DNA from 3 places in the Sphingopyxis sp. P8 genome. Region 3 is predicted to be linked to each of the others. Evidence: predicted binding sites of a transcription regulator. Region 3 holds the regulator's gene; each other region holds the start of a gene.
The links. The regulator LexA, encoded in region 3, represses DNA repair genes until DNA is damaged. The targets are predictions, from matches to a motif close to GTTCCNCNCTTGTTCT.
Positions count from the first base shown of each region.

Region 1 (7,198 bases), on a different contig from region 3:
ACGGCGCAAGCGCCTCCGCTTCCTCCCTTTCCGGCAGAACCAGTGCCGCCGCGTCGCCAAAGCGCGCGAGCGCGTGCGCGGCGCCGGGGGTTCCGGCGATCGCGACACGCGCGGTGAAACCGAGTCGGCGCAGGAACGACACAAGCCGCGAGGCGAAGCGCGCCTCGCCGCCGAAGAGATGCGTCGTGCCGGTAAGGTCGAGCCAGAGCCCGTCGCATCCCGACACCGCCGCGGTCGGCGTCCAGTGCCGCACCGCATGGAGAGCCAGGCGGTCCAGCCACGCCGCATCGGCCTCGGGAGCCGCATCGAGCACCTCGAGATCGGTCACGAGCGCTCGTGCATGCGCTGCCGCCATGCCGGGCGAAAGGCCGAGGTCGAGCGCGAGCGGGCAAGCTGCGGTGACGATATCGCGCTGGCCGGTGCGCGCGACGAGGATCGTCGGGCGCGCGCCCCACTGAACAGGCATTGTAAGCGCGGCACCTATCGCCGGATTTCCATCGTCGCTGCGCGACATGCGAAAGATCGGCGCCGCGGCCTCGCTCCGCCGTCCAAGCTCGCGCATCGGCGGCCGCTGGTGCGCTGGCATCGCGTCGATCGCGGCCCGGTCGGGCCGTGCATGCGCCGACGTTTCCTGCGCCCAGCGCGCGCCCGGTCGCCAACCGCCGCCGCGCGGCACCGAACAGGCTCCGGGGTTATCGTCGATGGGCTCGGGTAGGCGCGGTGCGACCCGCGCGAACTCAGGCGGCGTGCCCGAGCGCGAGATCGGCGCCGCCCGCCGCAATCGCTCGATCGCGAGTTGCGGCAGGAAGAGCGAGGCGACCCTGGTCATCGCACGCCTCCAGTTCGAGGGAAAAAGGCGGCCCGCCGCGCTGGCGGACAAGCTCGACCGACCAGCGCCCGCGCCCGACGCCGGGCATCGACAGCGGCGACGAAGCAAGGCTTCCGATCCGCCAGCGCGTGCAGGCCAGCGAGAGATCGGTGAGCGGGCATTGGCCGTAACGCCGGTAGCGGCGATAAAGCAGCATCGGTGTCTTGCCTTCGGAGGCCGCGAGCTGCAGCCGGCGCGTCGCGGTCTGGTCGGCCGCCTTCACTTCGGCCACCACGCACGCGAGCGCGCCATCGCGAAGCGCATCCTCGCACATCGCAAGCAGTTCCTTGTCGGTCTTCCCCTGCGCATAAAGCACCCGCTCAGGCCCGAGCCCGGCCTGTTCGAGCCCCGGGGCATAAAGATCGAAGCGGGTCAGCGCCCAGAGCGCCGACAGGCCAGGCGCCGCGAAACGCGCGGCGATCCCGGCGGCGAACAAGGTCGCCGCCGCATCGTCGCCCCAGCTCGCCGAGGCGGCCGCAACCTCATGGAGTCCAGCGCCATCGAGCCCGCCGCCGCCGAGAAGATGGTCGAGCGGGCCGACGTCGAACGGCAGCACCGGCCCGCGCACCGACTGGGCGCGTGCCACCGCATCGCGAAGCGATTGAAGCTCCTCGGCGCTTGGCCGGGGCTGCGTGAAAGGCGGTGCGGTCATATCTGGTCCGACTCAAATGTTCCCTATATGTTCCACTCTGCCGGAACCGACGTCAAGCGACCTGCGGCGGGCAGCTGTGGATCATTCAGTGACGCGACACCTTCGCCGCTGTAATCGGGCGGATAAATTCATGCCGATCACCACCGATCTTCCCTGGAATGAGCTCGCGATCTACGCCGTCGGCGCCGCGCTGATTCTCGTCATCCTGTTCAAGATTCCCTATGTCGGGCGCGTCCTTCGCGCGCTTTTCTCCTTCGCGCTGCTCGCTTTCGGCATTTTCCTCGTGCTTCAGCAGGCGCCCTTCGACCCCAATCTCTCGCGAATCACCGCGAACCTCGGTCTCGACAGCCAAGAGATCGTCGGCGACGAAGTCCGCATTCCGATGAGCCGCGACGGGCATTTCTGGGCCGAGGTCGAACTGAACGGAACAAAGCGGCGCATGCTGGTCGACAGCGGGGCCACGATCACCGCGCTGTCCGAGGCGACCGCTACGGCCGCGGGCGTGAAGGCCGATGCCACGCTCGTGCCGCTGCTCATGAAAACCGCGAACGGCACCGTGCGGGCGGATGCCGGCACCGTCGACCGGCTCGAGATCGGCGGCATCGAAGCGCATAAGCTGAAGATCGTGATCTCGCCGGGGCTCGCCGACACCGACGTCCTCGGCATGAACTTCCTCTCACAGCTGCGGTCCTGGCGCGTCGAAGGCCGGACATTGATCCTGACCCCCAAGGCTTCGGACCCGGCGGCCTAGCGAGCGGCGGCGCGCTTCAATCGCGCCAGCGTCCGCTCGTCGCGGACCCCACCGAACCAGCGATCGAGCGCCGCTGCGAACAAGGGGCGATCGCTCGCCGCCTCGAACAGGGTGAGCGAGGAGCGCAGTTTCATCGCGTCGACCTCGCCGAACACGGCGACGGGATCGCTGAGCGTGAGATCCTGGAGCGCCTCAACGCTTTCCCAGTAGCGGCCACCGAGCAGCGGGTGCGCGAGATAGGCGCGCGCCTCGCCGAGATCGGCGATCGCATAACGCTGCGCCATGGCGCTCCGCCCGAGCCCGGCGAGCTGCGGGAAGATGAACCACATCCAGTGCGAGCGCTTCTTGCCGCGCCCGATCTCGCCAAGGGCGCGCGGGTAAAACTCCGCCTGCGCCTCGGCGAAGCGCTGGAGCGCGTCATAATCGCTCACAAGGCAAGCGCTCCCTGCGCCGGCGGTTTGCCATAGACCTGGCGAACCTCGAGGCTGCCTTCGGGAAGCCATTGCAGAATATCGGCGGCGGGCACGCGCGGATCGAGCCAGGCCGCCCACCGATCGCGCGGCAGCGGAATGATCTGACGATGATGATAGGGTGCGATATCGGGACCGGCGTCCATCGTGAGCAGGCTGAAGGCCTCACCGACAAAGGCATCGCGCCAGATCCCCGCCATGCAGAACCAGCGATGATCCTTTATCGTGAAGAGCCACTTATCGAGGCGCTTTTGCGATTTGTCGGTCGGGTCGGTGAATTCATAGAAGCCGTCGCACAGGACGAGGCAGCGCTGCGCGCCAAGATCGCGCCCTTCGGAGCGGATATTGTAGACGGGCTTGTTCCCCTGCCCCGGCCAGCTCCAGCGCCGATTAACGAGCTCGCCGACCGCATCGCCGTCGCTCGCCTTCACGATCGGGGCCATGTCGGTGATTCGGACATCCTCGCGCGCCGGGACGTTCGGCGCGCCCTCGGGCATCTTGATCTTGATCTGGAGGTCGTCGAAATCCTCGGCGATCGAGGCGATGTCGACTTCCAGCCTGTAATCGTTGCACATTCGCGGTCGTTCCCTGCCCCTTGCGACTCATCTTCGTTCCCATTATGTTCCACATATGGGAATGGCGCCAACCCCTTTCGATCCCGATGCCCCGGACGGCGGACGCCGTGCGCTCATAAGGCGCAATCCCGAGGATGAAAACGAGGTCGAAATGGTCGAGGCGGTCTGGGGAAGCGATCCGCGTTTCTCGGACGGCGTCAATTTCCGTTTCGTCCGCTCCGAAGGCCGCGCCTTTCCGAAGCGCCGCTGTCTGATCCCCGCGTCCGAGTTCCGCATGGGCACCGGCGACCAGCGGTACAGGGTCACGCTCGACAGCGGTAATTTCTTCTATCTCGCCGCCGTCTGGGATCCCCCGCTCGCCGACTGGCCGCTGTCCTATCGGATACTCACCATCCCGGCCGGGGCTGACGTGATCCCCTACCAGACACGGCATGGCGTTATCGTCGAGCGGCGCAACGTCATGCACTGGCTCGACGGTACGCTGCCCAACGAGGTGCTGTTCGAAGAGCCGCCGCGCCACACGTTTTTCGTCGAGCCTCTTCTCGCGCAAGCCGATCTGCCATTGTGACAACGCAAAGCTTGGATCGCACTATGCTCGGGCGCCAATCCGATCTGTTCGGCACGTCGCTTCCTGCCGGTCTTAGCTACTGCAATGATTTCGTCGCTCCCGGTGAGGAGCAAAGTCTGATCACTCTTGTCGAAGCGGCAAATCTTGCCCCGTTCCAGTTCCAACAATGGGAAGGAAAGCGGCTTACCCGCTCGTTCGGCTGGACCTACGATTTCCAGACGGGCCTCTTTGCGCCGGGCGACCTCATTCCCGCGTGGCTCGAGCCGCTCCGCGAACGCGCCGCAGACTTCGCCGGTCTCCCAAACACCGCTCTCGAACAAGCACTCCTCATCCAATACGGGATCGGTGCCGGGATCGGCTGGCACAAAGATCGCCCGGTATTCGAGCATGTGATTGGCGTCTCACTCGGATCGACGGCTAACATGCGCTATCGTCGTCGATGCGCCGACCGGTTCGAGCGCCGCACGGCCGAACTCGCGCCACGCTCGATCTATCATATGCAGGGCGAGATTCGCGACGAGTGGGAACACAGCATTGCGGCAATGCCCACCCCACGCTGGTCGATCACGTTTCGCAGCCTTCGATGATCCGCAGAAGGTAACGCGCTACTCCATCCGACTAAGAATCTTTTGGCGCTGCCGTACAATCATCGATCTGTTCGCGAAGCTATCCGCGCCTTGCGACCCAGGAGAGCTCTTCCTTTCAGGAAACCCGAGATCTTCATCTGACGCCCGCTCGGTAGCAATCGGGCGGGCGTCTTTTTTATCGCGTCGTTCGATAGTTGCCAGAAAATGTTCAACGAGCTTTTGGCGAAAGCGACATGTGGGCGACAGGGACTTGAGCCTACATTCTGGTCGTTTCTAATCGACGTATGAGCGCCAATCCCAGCCGAGCGGGTCGCCGTCCATCACGTCGACGCCCGCGGCGATGAGTTCGTCGCGCAGCGTATCGGAAGCTGCGAAATCCTTGGCAGCTCGCGCGTCTTTGCGGCGCGCGAGCGTTGCCTCGATTTCGTCCTCGTCGATGGTTGCCGCCTTCGGACGTACGCGTAGGTCGGAACGGTTGATCGTCAACAGGTCGAGGCCGAGCACGACATCCATTGCGGCGAGCGCTGCCCGCTTCTGGCCCGCGTCGATCTTCTTCATCGCCGCTGCTTCTTCGAGCAGCGTGAGCGCGACGGGCGTGTTGAGGTCGTCGGACATCGCTGCGTCGAACTTCGCCAACAGGTCTATAAGGCGCCGGTCGGTCGCTTCGGACGGTGTCGCGTCGTTTACCGGCGCGGCGGCCATCACCAGCCGTTTGAGGCGCGTTAGCGCCGCACCAAGGCCGTCCCAGCTGAATTCCAGCTCGCTGCGATAATGCGCCTGCAGGCACATCAAGCGATAGGCGAGAGGGTGGTAGCCCTTGTCGACCAGCAGCTGCACGCGGAGGAACTCGCCGCTCGATTTCGACATCTTGCCGCTGCGGTCGACGAGGAAATTATTGTGCATCCAGATGCGCGCGCCGCTGGCGTCGCTGCAGCTGTGCGCCTGGTTCTGCGCGATCTCGTTCGGATGGTGGATCTCGCGATGATCGATGCCGCCGGTGTGGATATCGAACGGGAAGCCGAGCAGCGCTTCGGACATCACCGAGCATTCGAGATGCCAGCCCGGCGCGCCGCGGCCCCAGGGCGAATCCCATTCCATCTGCCGCGTCTCGCCCGCGGGCGTCTTGCGCCAGATCGCGAAGTCGGCGGGGTGACGCTTGCCGTCGACGGGGTCGATGCGGCTCTCGCCCTCGTCGGTGCCATGGCGCGCGAGGCGGCCGTAGTCGGTGACGCTGGTGGTGTCGAAATAGAGGCCGCCGTCGAGCTCGTAGCAATGCTTGTCGGCGATCGCCTTCGCAAAGTCGATCATCGCCGGGACGTAGTCGGTGGCGATCGACCAGTGCGCGGGCTGGCGGATGTTGAGCGCCTTCACGTCGGCCCAATAGGCCTCGGTATAATGGCGCGCGATGTCCCAGATCGATTGGGCGCGTTCGGCCGCGGCCTTTTCCAGCTTGTCCTCGCCCGCATCGGCGTCGTCGGTCAAATGGCCGACGTCGGTGATGTTGATGACGTGGGTGAGCTTGTAGCCCTTGTACGACAACGTCCGCCCGAGCGTGTCGGCAAAGACATAGGCGCGCATATTGCCGATATGCGGATAGTTGTAGACCGTCGGGCCGCAGCTATAGACCCGCGCCTCGCCGGGGTGGACGGGCTCGAATGTTTCGAGGCTGCGCGTCAGGCTGTTGAACAGCTTGAGCGGCACGGAAGCATGGGCGTCGGTCATAGCCGCCCATGCCCCGCGCCGAGGCGCCCAGTCAACCGAACCACGGGAGTCTCATTCTGGCCGTGTGTGGACGGCCCTCCGTTGGCAAGCGGTTTCTGGAACGATGCGTTTTGCTGGTTGGTGCAGCCATGTGTCCGGCCTGTGATGCGGCCTTGTCATGCGCCGCTGGCCATGATGCCTTTCGCGCGGATCGGGTCCCGACCAATTGCTCGCACTCGAGGTGCACCGGCCAAAATGGGTTTTCCTGATCCGGCGGTTTCAACCGGCTTTGTGCATCAGCTCCTGTCCGCCCTTCCCAACCTCGGCGACGCCTTGCCCGGCGCCTGATCTCCTATGCGTGCGCGACCTGCGGTTCGCGGTAGTGCTCGCCGCTCGTCATCATGGCCCAGACCATGCGCGCGGTCTTGTTCGCCAAAGCCACAGCGGCAACCTTCTTCGCACGCCTCTTCATCAGCTCGATGAGCCAGGCTCGTTTGCTGCCGTGTCGTTCGGCATGGCGTATGACGGCCATCGCGCCGACCACGAGCATCTGACGCAGATATCGGTTCCCCGCGCGCGATATGCCGCCGAGCCGCTCCTTGCCGCCACTGGAGTTCTGTCGCGGGACCAAGCCGATCCACGCGGCGAGGTCGCGGCCCGTCTTGAACATGCGCGGATCAGCGACGCTGGCAACGAACGCGCTCGCAAGCAGTGGGCCTACGCCGGGGATCTCCATCAGGCGGCGCCCGACTTCCGTCTCGCGGGCGCTCGCGCGGATGCGCCGGTCGTTCTCGAGCACCTGCTCCTTCACGACCGCCAACTGCGCGCCGAGCATCTCCAGGCACAGCCGAGCATCGCCGGGGATGCTCTCGTCATCTCTATCGGCGATGATCGCTAGCAGTCGTTCAAGGCCCATGCGCCCGACCGGCGCCACGATCCCGAACTCCGACATATGCGCCCGCATCGCGTTCGACAGCTGAGTGCGCTGACGGTTGAGCATCAGCCGAACCCGGTGAAGCATCATCA
Region 1 covers NZ_JACNMK010000002.1:1,123,565-1,130,762, reverse strand. Annotated here, with positions in the region: gene H7692_RS13825 (DUF6504 family protein) at 1-829, opposite strand, end outside; gene H7692_RS13820 (ImuA family protein) at 738-1,520, opposite strand; gene H7692_RS13815 (TIGR02281 family clan AA aspartic protease) at 1,651-2,271, shown strand; gene H7692_RS13810 (DUF1810 domain-containing protein) at 2,268-2,702, opposite strand; gene H7692_RS13805 (SOS response-associated peptidase) at 2,699-3,316, opposite strand; gene H7692_RS13800 (SOS response-associated peptidase family protein) at 3,372-3,884, shown strand; gene H7692_RS13795 (alpha-ketoglutarate-dependent dioxygenase AlkB) at 3,908-4,471, shown strand; gene cysS (cysteine--tRNA ligase) at 4,745-6,193, opposite strand; gene H7692_RS13785 (IS110 family transposase) at 6,525-7,198, opposite strand, start outside.
Region 1: a site for LexA is predicted at 1,539-1,554, ahead of H7692_RS13820 (ImuA family protein). Genes of this name have one in related genera too.

Region 2 (7,198 bases), on a different contig from region 3:
GCGGAAATGCCGTCCGCCCTTCCCGCGCTCGCCGAGCTCTTCAATGGCTTCGGCCGCAAGCTCGGCGAGGACCTTGGTCGCATGCGCGGTGCTGCCGAGCGGCTCGGCGAAGCGGCGCTCGACCGCGGTCGGGGGTAAGGCGATGCGCGGATCGAGCGGGCTCGGCGCGTCGCCGAGGATGCGCCGGAGCGCCATCGTCGCATCGCCTCCGAAGCGCGCTGCGATATTCGCCATCGGGCGACCGGCAAGGTCGCCGATGCTTTTCAGTCCCGCGCGGACGAGCGCGGTCGTCGCTTCGGGGGCGAGTTCGAGCGCGGCGACGGGCAGGCGGCGAACCGCCGCCGCTTCGTCAGGCGCCGGGCGCGTCTGGTAGCGCGCGAGCGCGCGCGCCGCGTCGGCGGTCGGGCCGAAGGCGTGGCGCACGCTCATGCCGAGCCGCGCCAGCCGCATCTCGGCATCGGCGACGAGACCGGCTTCGTCCCCGAAAAGATGTTCAGCCCCTGCAATGTCGAGGATCAGCCCGTCGGGGGCATCGAGCGCGACGAGCGGCGTGTAGCGGTTGCAGCCTAATGCGAGCCGGTCGAGCCAGGCATGATCGGCAATCGGGTCGTGGGCGACGGTGAGCAGTTCGGGAACGCGCGCGCGCGCGTCGGCGAGCGGCATGCCGACAGCCAGCCCGGCTGCCTGCGCGGCTGCGTCGATGTGCGCGATGCGCAGCGCGCCGCGTATCTTCTCGACAAAGACGAGCGGAGCGTCAGGCGGCTGCGGCGCCGTGCGGACGAGCCGCTCGGCGGGCAGGTAGGGGAAGAACAGCGCGAGATAGCGCCGGCTCCCCGAAGGCATGTTCGTCATGTTTCCAGTCCAGTCGCCAGCGTCCGCCCGCAGGGCCGGCGCGCCAGCGCAAGAGTTCGAGGTCGAAGGCGGGCGCGCCGGGGGCATCGGCCGCGAGCGCGCGCGATGGCGCGGCGGCGACGCTCCAGCGCGTTTCGGCGATGCTCGGTGCGGGAAGGGCATTGAGGCGCAGCATCAACAAAGTGGTACCCGCATCGCGTGCGCCGAGCGCGAGGCGCCGTCCTGCGGTCAGGTCGAGCAGCGGGAAGCGCCCCCAGCTTTCGACGATGACCGCCGCCGATCCGGTGCAGCGCGCGACATCGTTCGCGCAGGCGAGCAGCATCTTGGCATCGCGAACCTCGACGATCAGCAGCCGGTCGGGGCTGCCGCCAAGCTCGGCGATCCCCGGCGCATAGATGTGCCCGATGCGGCGCGCGGCGTCGGCAGTGCGCAGCCAGATGAGCGGTGCGTGCGCGTCGCTTCGCAGCGCGAGCAGCGCGGCGAAGGCCGCGGCGCTCGTCGCATCGAGCGCGTCGGCGGCAAAAAATTCATGCGTCTTGCCTTTTGCCAGCCCGCCCCCGAGCGCGGCGTCGAATCCCGCATGGCCGCTCGTCAGCCGGGCTTCGGCCGGGAGGCTCGCGGGACCGCCGCTGGCGGCCAGCCGGGCGACACGTTTCCGCAGCCCGGCGAGAGAAGGGGACGACTCGCGCATCATTTGTTCCTGATATGTTCTATTAGCGCGCCAAGGGCGCCGCTTGTCAAGCGGAGTCAGGAGAAACGAAGATGCTGCGGCGCAGCTTTACCGGCCGCTGCCTCAGGCGTCGGCTGGAGCAGCCGCGACCGACTGGCGTTCGACGAGAATCGACGGCAACACCGGGCTTTCGTCACTCGCGACCTTTGCGCCGGAACCGAGGAAATCGGGCACCAGCGTGCGTGCCGCGCGCGATCCCATTTCGCGGATCGGCCAGCGCACCGTCGTCAGTGCGGGCCAGATATGCGTCGCGGTCGGGCTGTCGTCGAAACCGATGATCGATAATTGGCCGGGCACCGCAATGCCCTTGCCGTGCGCGATGCCCATCACCCCGGCGGCCATTTCGTCGTTCGAGCAGAAAATGGCGGTCGGCGGCGACGCGAGTGCGAGCAGCGCTTCGCCCGCCTCGATCCCCGAGGCATAACGATAATTGCCGCGCGCATGATAGGCGTCGGGAAGTTCGAGCCCCGCCTCGGCCAGCGCCTCCATGAACCCCTTTTCGCGCTCGGCGGCCGAGCGGAAGCCCGCAGGACCGCGCACGAAACCGATGCGGCGGTGTCCGCGCGCGATCAGCCCGCGCACCGCTTCGGCCACGACTTCGCGGTCGTTCGACGACACGCAATGGCGCGCATCGTCGAGCAGCGCCGAACCGACGCGGACATAGCGGACGCCCAGACTTTCGCAGAGCGCGGCGAGATCGTCATTCTCCGAAATCGGCGGCAACAGCATTGCGCCGATCGGCCGCTGCTTTTCGAGGAAGACGCGGACATCGTCGAGCATCTTGTCCGACCCGCGATCGACCGGGCGAACGAGCAGCGCAAGATCGCTGTCCTTGATCGCGTCGAGCACGCCCTGCTGAAAATTGAGCACGGTCTGCGCATTCGGATTGTCGTGGAGCAGTGCGATCAGGAAGTTGCGGCGAAAGGCGAGCGCGCGCGCCTGCGGATTGGGAACGAAGCCCAATTGCTCGATCGCCTGCTCGACCGCGCGGCGCGTCTTTTCGGTCAGAAACTCGGACCGGTTGATGACGCGGCTGACAGTCTTTTTCGACACTCCCGCGAGCGCCGCCACATCGTTGATTGTCGGCTGTTTGCCCCCCGGCCCCTTGCCCTGTGCCGCCATAAACGCATCTTCCCTTTTTGAGGCCAGGATTATTGTGTCCAAGCCCCTGTTGCGCCTGTGATGGGCGCTCGGCGCGGCGAAATCAACCGCGACCATTCCCTGTCCGGCGATATTTGATACCGGTGTCGGGGGCCGCGCGCCGCATCAGGGCGACCAAGATCATTGACACCGGTTACCAAAATGACTAATTTGCCGCAAAACCCATCAAAGGAACCGGATCATGAAAATTGCGCTGATCACCGAGAACAGCCAGGCCGCCAAGAACAGCGTCATCCACGAAGCCCTGACCGCGGTCGCCGAACCGCTGGGCCATGAAGTGTTCAACTATGGCATGTATTCGGCCGAGGACAGCGCATCGCTGACCTATGTGATGAACGGCCTGCTCACAGGCATCCTGCTCAATTCGAAGGCGGCGGACTTCGTCGTCACCGGCTGCGGCACCGGCATGGGATCGATGCTCGCCTGCAATTCGATGCCCGGCGTCTTCTGCGGCCTCGTGATCGATCCGACCGACGCCTTCCTCTTTGCCCAGATCAACGACGGCAACGCGATTTCGATGCCCTATGCCAAGGGTTTCGGCTGGGCCGCCGAGCTCAACCTGCAGGATTGCTATCGCAAGTTGTTCGACGGCGAATCGGGCCTTGGCTATCCGAAAGAGCGCGCTGAAATCATGCGCAAGAACCGCGGCATCCTGAAGGACCTGAAGGCCGCATCGTGCAACGACATGCTGACCGTGCTCAAGAATGTCGATCAGGACCTGCTTCGCGCCGCGATCGCGGGCGAGCGCTTCGCCGACTATTTCTACGCCAATTCGCAGGACGAAGCGATCAGCGACTATCTGAAGAGCGTGTCGGCGGAGGCGGCGCTCGCCTGATATGACGATTCCCTTCGATCTCACGGGCCGCGTCGCGCTCGTCACCGGCGCCAACACCGGCATCGGTCAGGGCATCGCGCTCGCGCTTGCAGGGGCGGGGGCCGATGTCGCCGCCGCGGGCCGTTCGCCCGCGACCGAGACGGTGGACAAGGTCCGCGCGCTCGGCCGCAAGGCGGAGAATTTCAAGGCCGACTTGTCGGGCGTCGCGGCGGTGCAGCCGCTCGTCGACGCGGTAATCGCCGAATTCGGGCGCATCGACATCCTCGTCAACAATGCCGGCATCATCCGCCGCGCCGACGCGGTCGATTTCACCGAGGAAGATTGGGATGCGGTGATGGACACCAATCTCAAGACGCTTTTCTTCCTTTGCCAGTCGGTCGGGCGCCACATGATTTCGCGGGGAAGCGGCAAGATCATCAACATCGCCTCGATGCTAACCTTTCAGGGCGGCATCCGCGTGCCGAGCTATACGGCGTCGAAGTCGGGCGTCGGCGGCCTGACCAAGCTGCTCGCCAACGAATGGGCGGCGAAGGGCATTCAGGTCAACGCGATCGCGCCGGGTTATATCGCGACGAACAACACTGCCGCGCTGCAAGCCGACGAAACGCGCAACCGCCAGATCATGGAGCGTATCCCGGCGGGGCGCTGGGGCGACCCTGCCGACATCGGCGGCGCGGCGGTCTTCCTCGCGTCGAAGGCGTCCGATTATGTGCAGGGCCATATCCTCGCGGTCGACGGCGGTTGGCTCGCGCGCTAGCATCGACCGGCTCGGCGCTACAGCAGAACAATAAAGGGCCGACCGCGTCGGCAAACGGGAGTTGGGATGGGCAGGCTGGTCTTTTTCGGCGAATTGCTGATCCGCTTGACCGCGCCCGGCAATGAATTGCTGATGCAGTCGCCCGCGCTCGACCTGCATGTTGGCGGGGCCGAGGCAAATGTCGCGATCGGCCTCGCGCATCTCGGCCATGACTGCGCGATGGTCGGCAAGGTTCCTTCCAATGCTCTGGGTCGCGGAGCAGCGGCGGCGGTGCGCGGCGCAGGCGTCGATTGCACCGCCGTCACTACTGGCCCGGGGCGCATGGGGCTCTATTTCCTCAGCGTTGGCGCCGGCCTTCGTTCCTCCGAAATCGTCTATGACCGCGCAGGGTCGAGCTTCGCGGCGAGCGGGGCCGGGGATTATGACTGGGAAACACTGCTCTCCGGCGCAGGGCTGCTGCACCTGTCGGGGATCACCCCGGCGCTCGGGCCGCGCTCGGCCGATGCGGCGCTGGCGGCGGCACGCGCGGCGAAGCGTCTGGGCGTGCCGGTCAGCTTCGACGGCAATTACCGCGCGATGCTGTGGGAGGCGTGGGACAGCGACCCGCGCGCCATCCTGTCCGAACTCATCGGCAGCGCCGACATATTGTTCGGCAACCACCGCGACCTGTCGCTCGTGCTGGGCCAGGAATTCAGCGGCGACGGCGAGGACCGGCGGCGCGAGGCGGCGGAGGCGGGCTTTGCCGCTTTCCCGTCGCTGCGGCTCATCGCTTCGACCGCGCGTCATACGGTGACCGCCGACCATCACCGCATCGCGGCACGCGTCGACCTGAGGGACAGCGCGCACCAGACGGGCGAGATCGATGTCACCGGCATCGTCGACCGCATCGGCGCGGGCGACGCCTTTGCCGCGGGCGTGCTCCACGCGCATCTTGCGGGCGGCGATGCCGAGACGATGGCGAAAAGCGGGCTTGCGCTCACCTGCCTCAAACATTCGCTTCCCGGCGATGCGAGCCGCTTCGGACAGGGCGATATCGACGCCTTTCACGGCGGCGGGCTCGATGTCCGGCGCTAGGCCGACGCGCCGCGCGCTGCTCGCGGCGGGGGCCGTGGCCGCGTTTGCCCCGCCGCTGTTCGCGCGCACGGCGCCGCGGGTCGCGGCGTTCAAGGGCATTCGCTACGCAACCGCCGAACGCTTTGCGGCGCCGGTCGCGCTGCTCGACAACCGCAAGGCGCTCGGCGCCTTCGGTCCCGCCTGCCCGCAGCGCGGGGGCCGGTATCAGCCGCAGTCGGAAGACTGTCTTTTCCTCAACATCTGGACGCCATCGACCGAGGCACGCGCCAGGCGTCCCGTCATGGTCTATTTCCACGGCGGCGCCTATTCGGCCGGCAGCGTGACCGATCCGATCAACGACGGTGCGGCGCTCGCGGCGCGCGGCGATGTCGTCGTCGTCACGGTCAACCACCGGCTGAACGCGCTGGGTTATCTCTATTTGCCCGGCCGTTTCCCCGACAGCGGCAATGCCGGGCAGCTTGACCTGATCGCCGCGCTCCAATGGGTGCAGCGCAATATCGCGGCCTATGGCGGCGATCCGGCCAATGTCACCGTGTTCGGTCAGTCGGGCGGCGGCGCGAAAATCGCGACCCTGATGGCGATGCCTGCCGCCGAAGGGCTGTTCCACAAGGCGATCACGATGAGCGGGCAGCAGGTGACGGCGTCGGGGCCGCTCAACGCAGCGAAGCGCGCCGAGGCCTTCCTTGCAAGGCTGGGCGCGGGCGTCGATCCCGCGACGGCTCCCGTCGAGGCGCTCGTCGACGCGCTCGACGCCACCGATCCGGTGCTCGGTGGGGGCGTCTATATGGGCCCGGTGCTCGATATGAAGCACCTCATGCGCCACCCCTTCTGGCCCGACGCCGCGCCGCAGTCGCGCGCCATCCCGATGCTGCTCGGCAATACGGTGCTGGAAACGCGCGCCTTCTATGCCCCCGACGGGAAGCAGCTCGCGGGGCTGGACTATGCCAATCTCGCCGCGCGGATCGCGCCCGAGATGCGCATCGACATTCATCCCGATTGGGTGGTGAAGCAATTTCGGGCGCGCTATCCCGATTCGCCGCCGCCCGAGCTCTTTCACCGCATCGTCACCGCCGCGCGAAGCTGGCGCGGGCAGGTCGAGGAGGCCGAGGCGCGGGCCCAGGCTGGCGTGCCCGCTTTCGTCTATCAGCTCGATTTCGAGGATGCGAAGCACACCGACGATATCGGTTTCGCTTTCGGGACCACCCCCGATGCGAGCCCCGCGCAGCGGGCGATGAGCGACCGGATGATGGACGCCTTTGTCCGTTTCGCGCATACGGGCGATCCGGGCTGGCCCGCCTATGAGCTGGACCGGCGAGCGACGATGATCTTCGATACGGTCAGCCGCGTCGAAAGCGACCCGCGCCGCTGGGAGCGCGAATTGTTCGCGCGCGTGCCCTATATCCAGCCGGGAACGTAAAAGGCCGTCATTGCGAGGAGCCGACGGCGACGAAGCAATCTCCAGCCATCGGCCTTGTGCGAGATCGATAACTGGAGATTGCTCCCCCCGGCTTTCGCCGGGATCGCAATGACAAGGCTTAGACGACCCCCTGCGACCCCAACCAGTTCCACAGCAATTCGGGCCAGGTGGCGACCGGTAGCCCCGCGGTCTTCATCAGGCCAAAGCCATGTTCGCCGCGCGCAAACCAGTGCGCCTCGACCGATGCGCCGACCGCGCGCGTTGCCTGATGCAATCGCAGGCTGTTCTCGATCTTCACCACGCTGTCGTCCTCGGCGTGGAGCAACCACAGCGGCGGCTGGTCGGCGCGCGCATTGCGGTCGGGCGAATAAA
Region 2 covers NZ_JACNMK010000002.1:78,236-85,433, reverse strand. Annotated here, with positions in the region: gene H7692_RS08805 (Y-family DNA polymerase) at 1-852, opposite strand, end outside; gene H7692_RS08800 (ImuA family protein) at 755-1,543, opposite strand; gene H7692_RS08795 (LacI family DNA-binding transcriptional regulator) at 1,646-2,704, opposite strand; gene H7692_RS08790 (RpiB/LacA/LacB family sugar-phosphate isomerase) at 2,925-3,578, shown strand; gene kduD (2-dehydro-3-deoxy-D-gluconate 5-dehydrogenase KduD) at 3,580-4,335, shown strand; gene H7692_RS08780 (sugar kinase) at 4,402-5,409, shown strand; gene H7692_RS08775 (carboxylesterase/lipase family protein) at 5,396-6,826, shown strand; gene H7692_RS08770 (alpha/beta hydrolase) at 6,945-7,198, opposite strand, start outside.
Region 2: a site for LexA is predicted at 1,549-1,564, ahead of H7692_RS08800 (ImuA family protein). Genes of this name have one in related genera too.

Region 3 (7,198 bases):
TCTCCAGTCATGACCGCCACCGATCCCGTCGTTTTTCTGTCCTATGCGCGCACCCCGATGGGCGCGATGCAGGGCTCGCTTTCCGACGCCAGCGCGACCGATCTCGGCGCGACCGCGGTCAAGGCGGCGGTCGAGCGCGCGGGCGTGTCGGGAGACGATGTCGAACGCATCTATATGGGCTGCGTCCTGCCCGCCGGGCTCGGCCAGGCGCCTGCGCGTCAGGCGGCGATCAAGGCCGGCCTGCCCAAGTCGGTGCAGGCGACCACGGTCAACAAGGTCTGCGGATCGGGCATGCAGACCGTCATCATGGGCGCCGAAGCGCTCGCCGCGGGCAGCGTCGACCTGATCGTCGCGGGCGGCATGGAATCGATGACGAACGCGCCCTATCTGCTCAAGAAGCACCGTTCGGGCGCGCGCATCGGTCATGACACGGCCTATGACCATATGTTCCTCGACGGGCTCGAGGACGCCTATGACGCAGGCCGCGCGATGGGCACTTTCGCGCAGGACACCGCCGACGCCTATCAGCTCTCGCGTCAGGCGCAGGACGATTACACGATCGAATCGCTGAGCCGCGCCAAGGGTGCGATCGCCGACGGCGCCTTCGCCGCCGAAATTGCGCCGGTGACGATTTCGGGTCGCAAGGGCGACGTGATCGTCGACACCGACGAGGCACCGGGCAAGGCGATGCCCGACAAGATCCCGACGCTGCGCCCGGCCTTTGCCAAGGACGGCACGATCACGGCCGCGACCAGCTCGTCGATTTCGGACGGTGCCGCCGCAGTCGTGCTGACGCGCCAGTCGGTCGCCGAGGCCAAGGGCGCGAAGCCCGTCGCGCGCCTCGTCGCGCATGCCGCGCACGCGCAGGAGCCCAAGGATTTCACCGTCGCCCCCGTCGGCGCGATCAACAAGCTGCTCGCCAAGACCGGCTGGAGCATCGGTGATGTCGACCTGTTCGAGGTCAACGAAGCCTTTGCCTGCGTCGCGATGTTCGCGATGCACGATCTCGGCATCCCGCACGAAAAGATCAACGTTCACGGCGGCGCAACCGCGCTCGGCCATCCGATCGGCGCGAGCGGCACGCGCATCATCACGACGCTGATCGCCGCGCTCCAACGCCACGGCAAAAAGCGCGGCATCGCGAGCCTGTGCATCGGCGGCGGCGAAGCGACGGCGGTTGCGGTCGAGCTGGTATAAGGCGGAACCGGGCTAGACCGAACCACCGACTTCCCTGTCTTGTAATCCCGGCGAAGGCCGGGATGACGTTGCAGCGTCGAACGATCGCGCGCCAATGAATGTGTCGTCGCCGCGACAATTTGCGACACTAATGTCTTCAAAATAAACGCAGCGTTCCGAATCCGTTCAAATCGCCGCGCCTAATCCTTTCGCTGTCATCGGGCAGATCCCCTCCCCCCTGACGGAATGAAAGGAATGGCAAATGAAGAAGACCAATTTTCTCGCCGCCGGCCTGATCGCCGCGATGATGGTGCCCGCCGTCGCGCAGGCCCAGTCCCGCGAAATCCGCGAAGACCGCCGCGAAGTCCGCGAGGAGCGGCGCGAATATAATCAGGCGCTGCGCCACGGCGACCGCCACGACATTCGCGAGGAACGCCGCGAATATAACGACGCGCGCCGCGACCTGCGCGACAGCAAGCGCGACTGGCGCCGCGACCATCGCTATCAAAACTATCGTGCGCCCTTCCGCTATCAGCAGTTCCGCGTCGGCGCGACGCTGCGGCCGAGCTATTATGCCCCCGCCTATCGGATCGGCTACGACCGCCGCTGGGGCGTTCCGCAGGCCGGACGCAACCTGGTCTATGTCCGGCATTACAACGACCTGCTGCTGGTGAACGTCCGCAGCGGCAAGGTCGTCCGCGTCTATCACAACCACTTTCGCTGGCGCTGAATCAGCTGGCAAAAAGGGGCCGGGCGGGAAACCGCCCGGCCCTTTTGCATCTGCGGACGGGGGTGTTGAGATCGAGAGCCGTCGTTGCAACCGCCCCCCGACCCGGAAAAAATCGGTGCTGATCGCTTGCCTTTCGCGCCCGGCGTTGCTTCGATTGCGCAGATGACAAACCGCCCGACTCACCTCGACGACAGCGGCGCCGCGCATATGGTCGATGTCGGCGCCAAACCCGTAACGCAGCGTCGCGCGGTGGCCGGGGGGCGCATTGCCATGGCGCCCGCGGCGCTCGAAGCGATCCGCAACGGCAACGCGCCCAAGGGCGACGTCCTCTCGACAGCGCGGATCGCAGGGATCATGGCTGCAAAGCGCACCGCCGACCTCATTCCGCTCTGCCACCCGCTTGCGCTCAGCAGCGTCAGCATCGATTTCGATTGGGAGGCAGACGGCCTTTCGGTGCGCGCGACCGCAACGACCAGCGGACCGACCGGGGTCGAGATGGAAGCGCTCACCGCCGCTTCGGTCGCGCTCCTCACGCTTTACGACATGGCGAAGGCGCTCGACCGCGCGATGGTGGTCAGCGATATCCGTCTTCTCGAAAAGAGCGGCGGCCGTTCGGGCGACTGGCGCGCCGAATGAACGCGCTGCTCGCCGTCGAAACCGCCCAAGCCCGGCTTTTCGCGCTGCAGGCGCCACTTCCGTACAAAGAAATATCTATATTCGAGCTATTTGGACGCTATCTTTCACAAGACGTGATAGCGAAACGCAGCCAGCCCGCAGCGCCCTTGTCGGCGATGGACGGCTATGCAATCCGCTTTAACGACCTGCCCGGTCCGTGGCGCATCGTCGGCGAGGTGGCGGCAGGTTCGGTGCCGCCGCGCGCTCTCGCCACGGGCGAGGCCTTCCGCATCTTTACCGGCGCGATGGTGCCAGCGGGCGCCGACACCGTCGTCGTGCAGGAGGATGTTGCGGTCGATGGCTCGACCCTGACACTCACCGGCGAAGGCCCCGGGGCGCGCGGGCGCCATATCCGCGCAGCCGGGGGAGACTTCAGCACGGGCGACCTCCTCCTAGAAGCAGGGTCGCTGCTCACCCCCGGCGCGATTGCGGCGGCGATTATGGGCGGCGCGGCGCGGGTTGCGGTCGGCTCGCTGCCACGCGTCGCCATCCTCACCACCGGCGACGAGCTTGTCGCACCGGGCGCACCGCCAGCACCGGGGCAGATCCCCGACAGCAATGGCGCGATGCTCGCCGCGATGCTCGCGCACCAGCCCGCCCGGCTCGGAGATATTTGCCATATCGGCGACGATCGCGCCTCAATGTCACAGCTAATCAAGGATTTGGCGCGACGTCACGACGTCATCGTGACCGTCGGGGGCGCCTCGGTCGGCGACCATGACCATGTGCGCGGCGCGCTTGCCGACGCGGACGGACGACTCGACTTCTGGAAGATCGCGATGCGCCCCGGCAAGCCGCTGATCGCCGGGACGGTCGGCGACGCAGTACTCCTCGGCCTGCCCGGCAACCCATCGTCGGCCTTCGTGACCGCGACGCTATTCCTGCTGCCGCTCCTCCGCCACCTCGCGGGCGCGCGCGATCCGCTGCCGCGCATTGAATATGCGCCGCTCGGCGCGCCGCTCGGCCCCGGTGGCGCGCGGCGCGACTATCTGCGCGCGCGGCGCGTCGGCGGTGCGATTGTGCCGCTCGACAGTCAGGACAGCGGACAGACGATGCCGCTCGCCAACGCCGATGCCCTGCTCGTTCGCGAGATCGATGCAGCTGCGGCCGAGGTGGGCGCCCCCGCCGCCTATATCGCGATCGCTTGACAAGTTCCGCTCTGTTCCACTATCGTTCCCCTTATGTCCGGTAATGGCCATTTGGAGAACGACCGATGTTGACCGCGAAGCAGCATGAACTGCTCCACTTCATCCAGGAGCGCCTCGACGCGAGCGGCATTTCGCCGTCGTTCGAGGAGATGAAGGAAGCGCTGGGCCTCAAGTCGAAATCGGGAATCCACCGGCTGATAAGCGCGTTGGAAGAAAGGGGTTTTCTTCGTCGCCTCCCCAACCGCGCCCGCGCGCTGGAGGTGCTGAAACTGCCCGAAGGCGCGAAGGCCGCGCCGGCACGCGACAATATCGTTCCGCTGCGCAAACCTGCACCTGCGCTCAAGCCGATTGCCGCGAACGACATCATTGAAGTGCCGCTGCACGGCAAGATCGCCGCCGGCGTCCCGATCGAGGCGTTCGAGGATCACAACAATCTCGCCGTTCCCGCCGCGCTGCTCGGCGCGGGAGAACATTATGCGCTCGAGGTGTCGGGCGATTCGATGGTCGAGGCGGGGATTTTCGACGGCGACTATGCGCTGATCCAGAAGGCCAGCACCGCGCGCGAGGGCGACATCGTCGTCGCGCTGGTCGACGGGCAGGACGCGACGCTCAAATATTTCCGCCGCGAAGGCACGATGATCCGGCTCGACCCCGCGAACAGCGCCTATGAGCCGCAGCGCTATCCCGCCGAGCGCGTCATCGTGCAGGGCCGTCTGTCGGGACTGCTTCGTCGTTACCACTGAGCTGATGCGGGATGCGCCAAGGGTGGCGGTCGCCGGGGCGTAGCGCCGTCGCGACGCGCGGCTCGGCGCCGAGGTAGATTGCGAGGCCGCCGCTCGTCTCCAGACTGTCGCGGTCGATCGTCAGCCAGCGCGCGACGCACTCGCGCGGTAACCAGCGCTCGCTGATCACGACATCGGCGGCCGCGCACGCCGCCGCCATCTCTGCTCCCTCGATTCGGTCGCGCCCGCGCGAGGCGAGGATCGTACGCCGCCCCGCGCCCTCGCCGCCCTGCTCCCAATGGCAGAAGTCGCGGTTGCACGTCGCTGCGTCGTTGTCGGCGATTGCGGCAAAGGGCAGGTCATAGCCCGCCGCCTCCGACAGGCTGTCGCGGACATACTCGCCCGCACGGTCGCGCAGCAGCGCATAATCGCCGTTCGGCATCGCCGCCGCTATGTGCCGCCCGTCGCCGGTGACGAGGAGATCGGGCCGCGGCTGCATCAGCAAGACAGCCATCCCGGTCAATGCCAAGGGGACGCCCGCCCAGCGCCAACCCGTGCGCCACAGGAGCGCCCATAACCCGCCGAAGATGGTAACGCCGAACCCCCACGACGGAAACACCGGCAAGGTAGCGACTGCGCCCGGTGCGTCGGCGACGGCGTGAGCCAGCGCGATCAGCCCCCGCAGCGCATGGTCGGCGACCCACCAGAAGGGCGCTCCCGCCCCGACACTGTCGAACAGCAAGGCGAGCGCCTCGGCGGGCATGATGACAAAGGTCGTCAGCGGGATTGCGATAACATTGGCGAGCGCGCCATACAGACCCGCCTTGTGGAAATGAAAAAGCGCGATCGGTGCGAGCGTCGCCTCGACGATCAGCCCCGTCAGCAGCAGCCCCACCACGCCGCGACCGAAGCGCAAAACCCATGGTTCTTCGCGACGTGCAAGGAACGCCTGTACGCGGCGGTTCTCGTGGAGCGCGATGATCGCCGTCACCGCAGCGAAACTCAGCTGAAAGCTGGGCCCCGCGAGCGCCTCGGGCCGCCACAGCAACACGAGCAGCGCCCCCGCCGCGACGAGCCGCAAGGTAATCGCCTCCCGCCCCAGCAGAAACGCCCCGAGGACGAGCAACGCGGCGATGCACGAGCGGATCGTCGGCACTTCGGCGCCCGTCAGCCAGGTGTACCCCACCCCCGCCAGCGCCGCGCCCGCCGCCGACGCGACCATCACCACCCCGCGAAGCGCCAACCGCTCGCTGAGCGCCAGTAGCCGCATCAGCAACAGCATCGTAAAGCCGACGACCGCGGTGACGTGCAGCCCGCTGATCGACAGCAGGTGGGCAAGCCCGCTGCGTCGCATGGCTTCGGCATCAGCGTCGCTGATCGCGCCGCGATCGCCGCTCACCAGCGCCGCCGCAATCCCACCCGCCGACCCCGGAACCCGGCTTTGCACATGCGCGCTCAGCCGCGCACGCAGCGGAGCGCCTCGGGCGCCCGCATCCGGCGCGCGCGCCACGGGACCGAGCACGGTGCCCACCGCCCCGATCCGGTCGAACCACGCACGCTGGGCAAAATCATACCCCCCGGGCAGCGCCGCAACCGGCGGCGGCATCAGTCGCGCCCGCACGCCGATATGCTCGCCCGCAACCAGGCCGGCGCCCTGCTCGGTACGCAGCGTCAGCCGCACGCGCGGAGGCAAATCGGTGCGCGCGTGCGGGCGCACGACAAGGCGCATCTGTCCGCGCGCCGGCAGTGGCTCGACGCGTTCGATCTCCGCCGAAAATTCGGTGGCTACCGGCTGCGCGAGGACCGGCGCCGCGATCCACCAGGCGCGCGTCCAGATCAGCAGCAGCCCCATCGCAGCAGTCGCCGCCGCGATCGTCATCGCCCGCCCCGCACGCCGATGCCATCCAATTGCATAGCCGCTCAGCGCCACCGCACAGAGGATCAAGAGTGCGCCGGTCCAGTGCATTTCGCCCGGCAGCGCAAACCAGGCCGCGATGCCGCCGCCGAGTGCGACCGGAAGCCATAGCGCAACGCGCTCGCGTTCGGCTTCCAGCCGCGCCTCGATCGCATCGAACAGACGAAAAAAAGCGGGAAATCGAAGCGGGCCAAAGGAGATTTGAAGCTGCCTTGTCGCCATGCTAGGGGCAGCCCCCGATCCCCGTTCCGCCCCATCGGCGCGCGCGGCAAACTGAGTGAAAGAAACCAGCGTGGCAACCGAAAATCCAACCGATCTGGCAGAAGCGACCGGCGCCGACGTCGTGACGCGCTTTGCGCCCTCGCCTACCGGTTTTCTGCACATCGGCGGCGCACGCACCGCGCTGTTCAACTGGCTGTTCGCGCGCCATCACGGCGGTAAGTTCCTGCTGCGGATCGAGGACACCGACCGCGCGCGCTCGACCGAGCCGGCGATCGAGGCGATTCTCGACGGGATGCGCTGGCTCGATCTCGACTGGGACGGCGAAACGGTGTTCCAGTTCGCGCGCGCCGATCGCCACGCGGCAGTCGCGCACGAACTGCTCGCCAAAGGGGCGGCCTATCGCTGCTACCTGACCCAGGACGAACTCGCCGCCATGCGCGCCGAGGCGCAGGAAAAGCGCATGCCTTTCCGCGTGCGCAGCCCGTGGCGCGACCGCGACGACGGCGATCCCGCCGCGCCGCACGTCCTTCGCCTCCGCGCGCCGCAGGACGGCGCGGTGACGATAACGGACCGCGTCCAGGGCGACGTCACCGTCCAGAACGCCGAGCTC
Region 3 covers NZ_JACNMK010000001.1:107,345-114,542, reverse strand. Annotated here, with positions in the region: gene H7692_RS00505 (acetyl-CoA C-acyltransferase) at 10-1,197, shown strand; gene H7692_RS00500 (RcnB family protein) at 1,439-1,906, shown strand; gene moaC (cyclic pyranopterin monophosphate synthase MoaC) at 2,069-2,542, shown strand; gene H7692_RS00490 (molybdopterin molybdotransferase MoeA) at 2,539-3,729, shown strand; gene lexA (transcriptional repressor LexA) at 3,795-4,472, shown strand; gene H7692_RS00480 (ComEC/Rec2 family competence protein) at 4,426-6,588, opposite strand; gene gltX (glutamate--tRNA ligase) at 6,659-7,198, shown strand, end outside.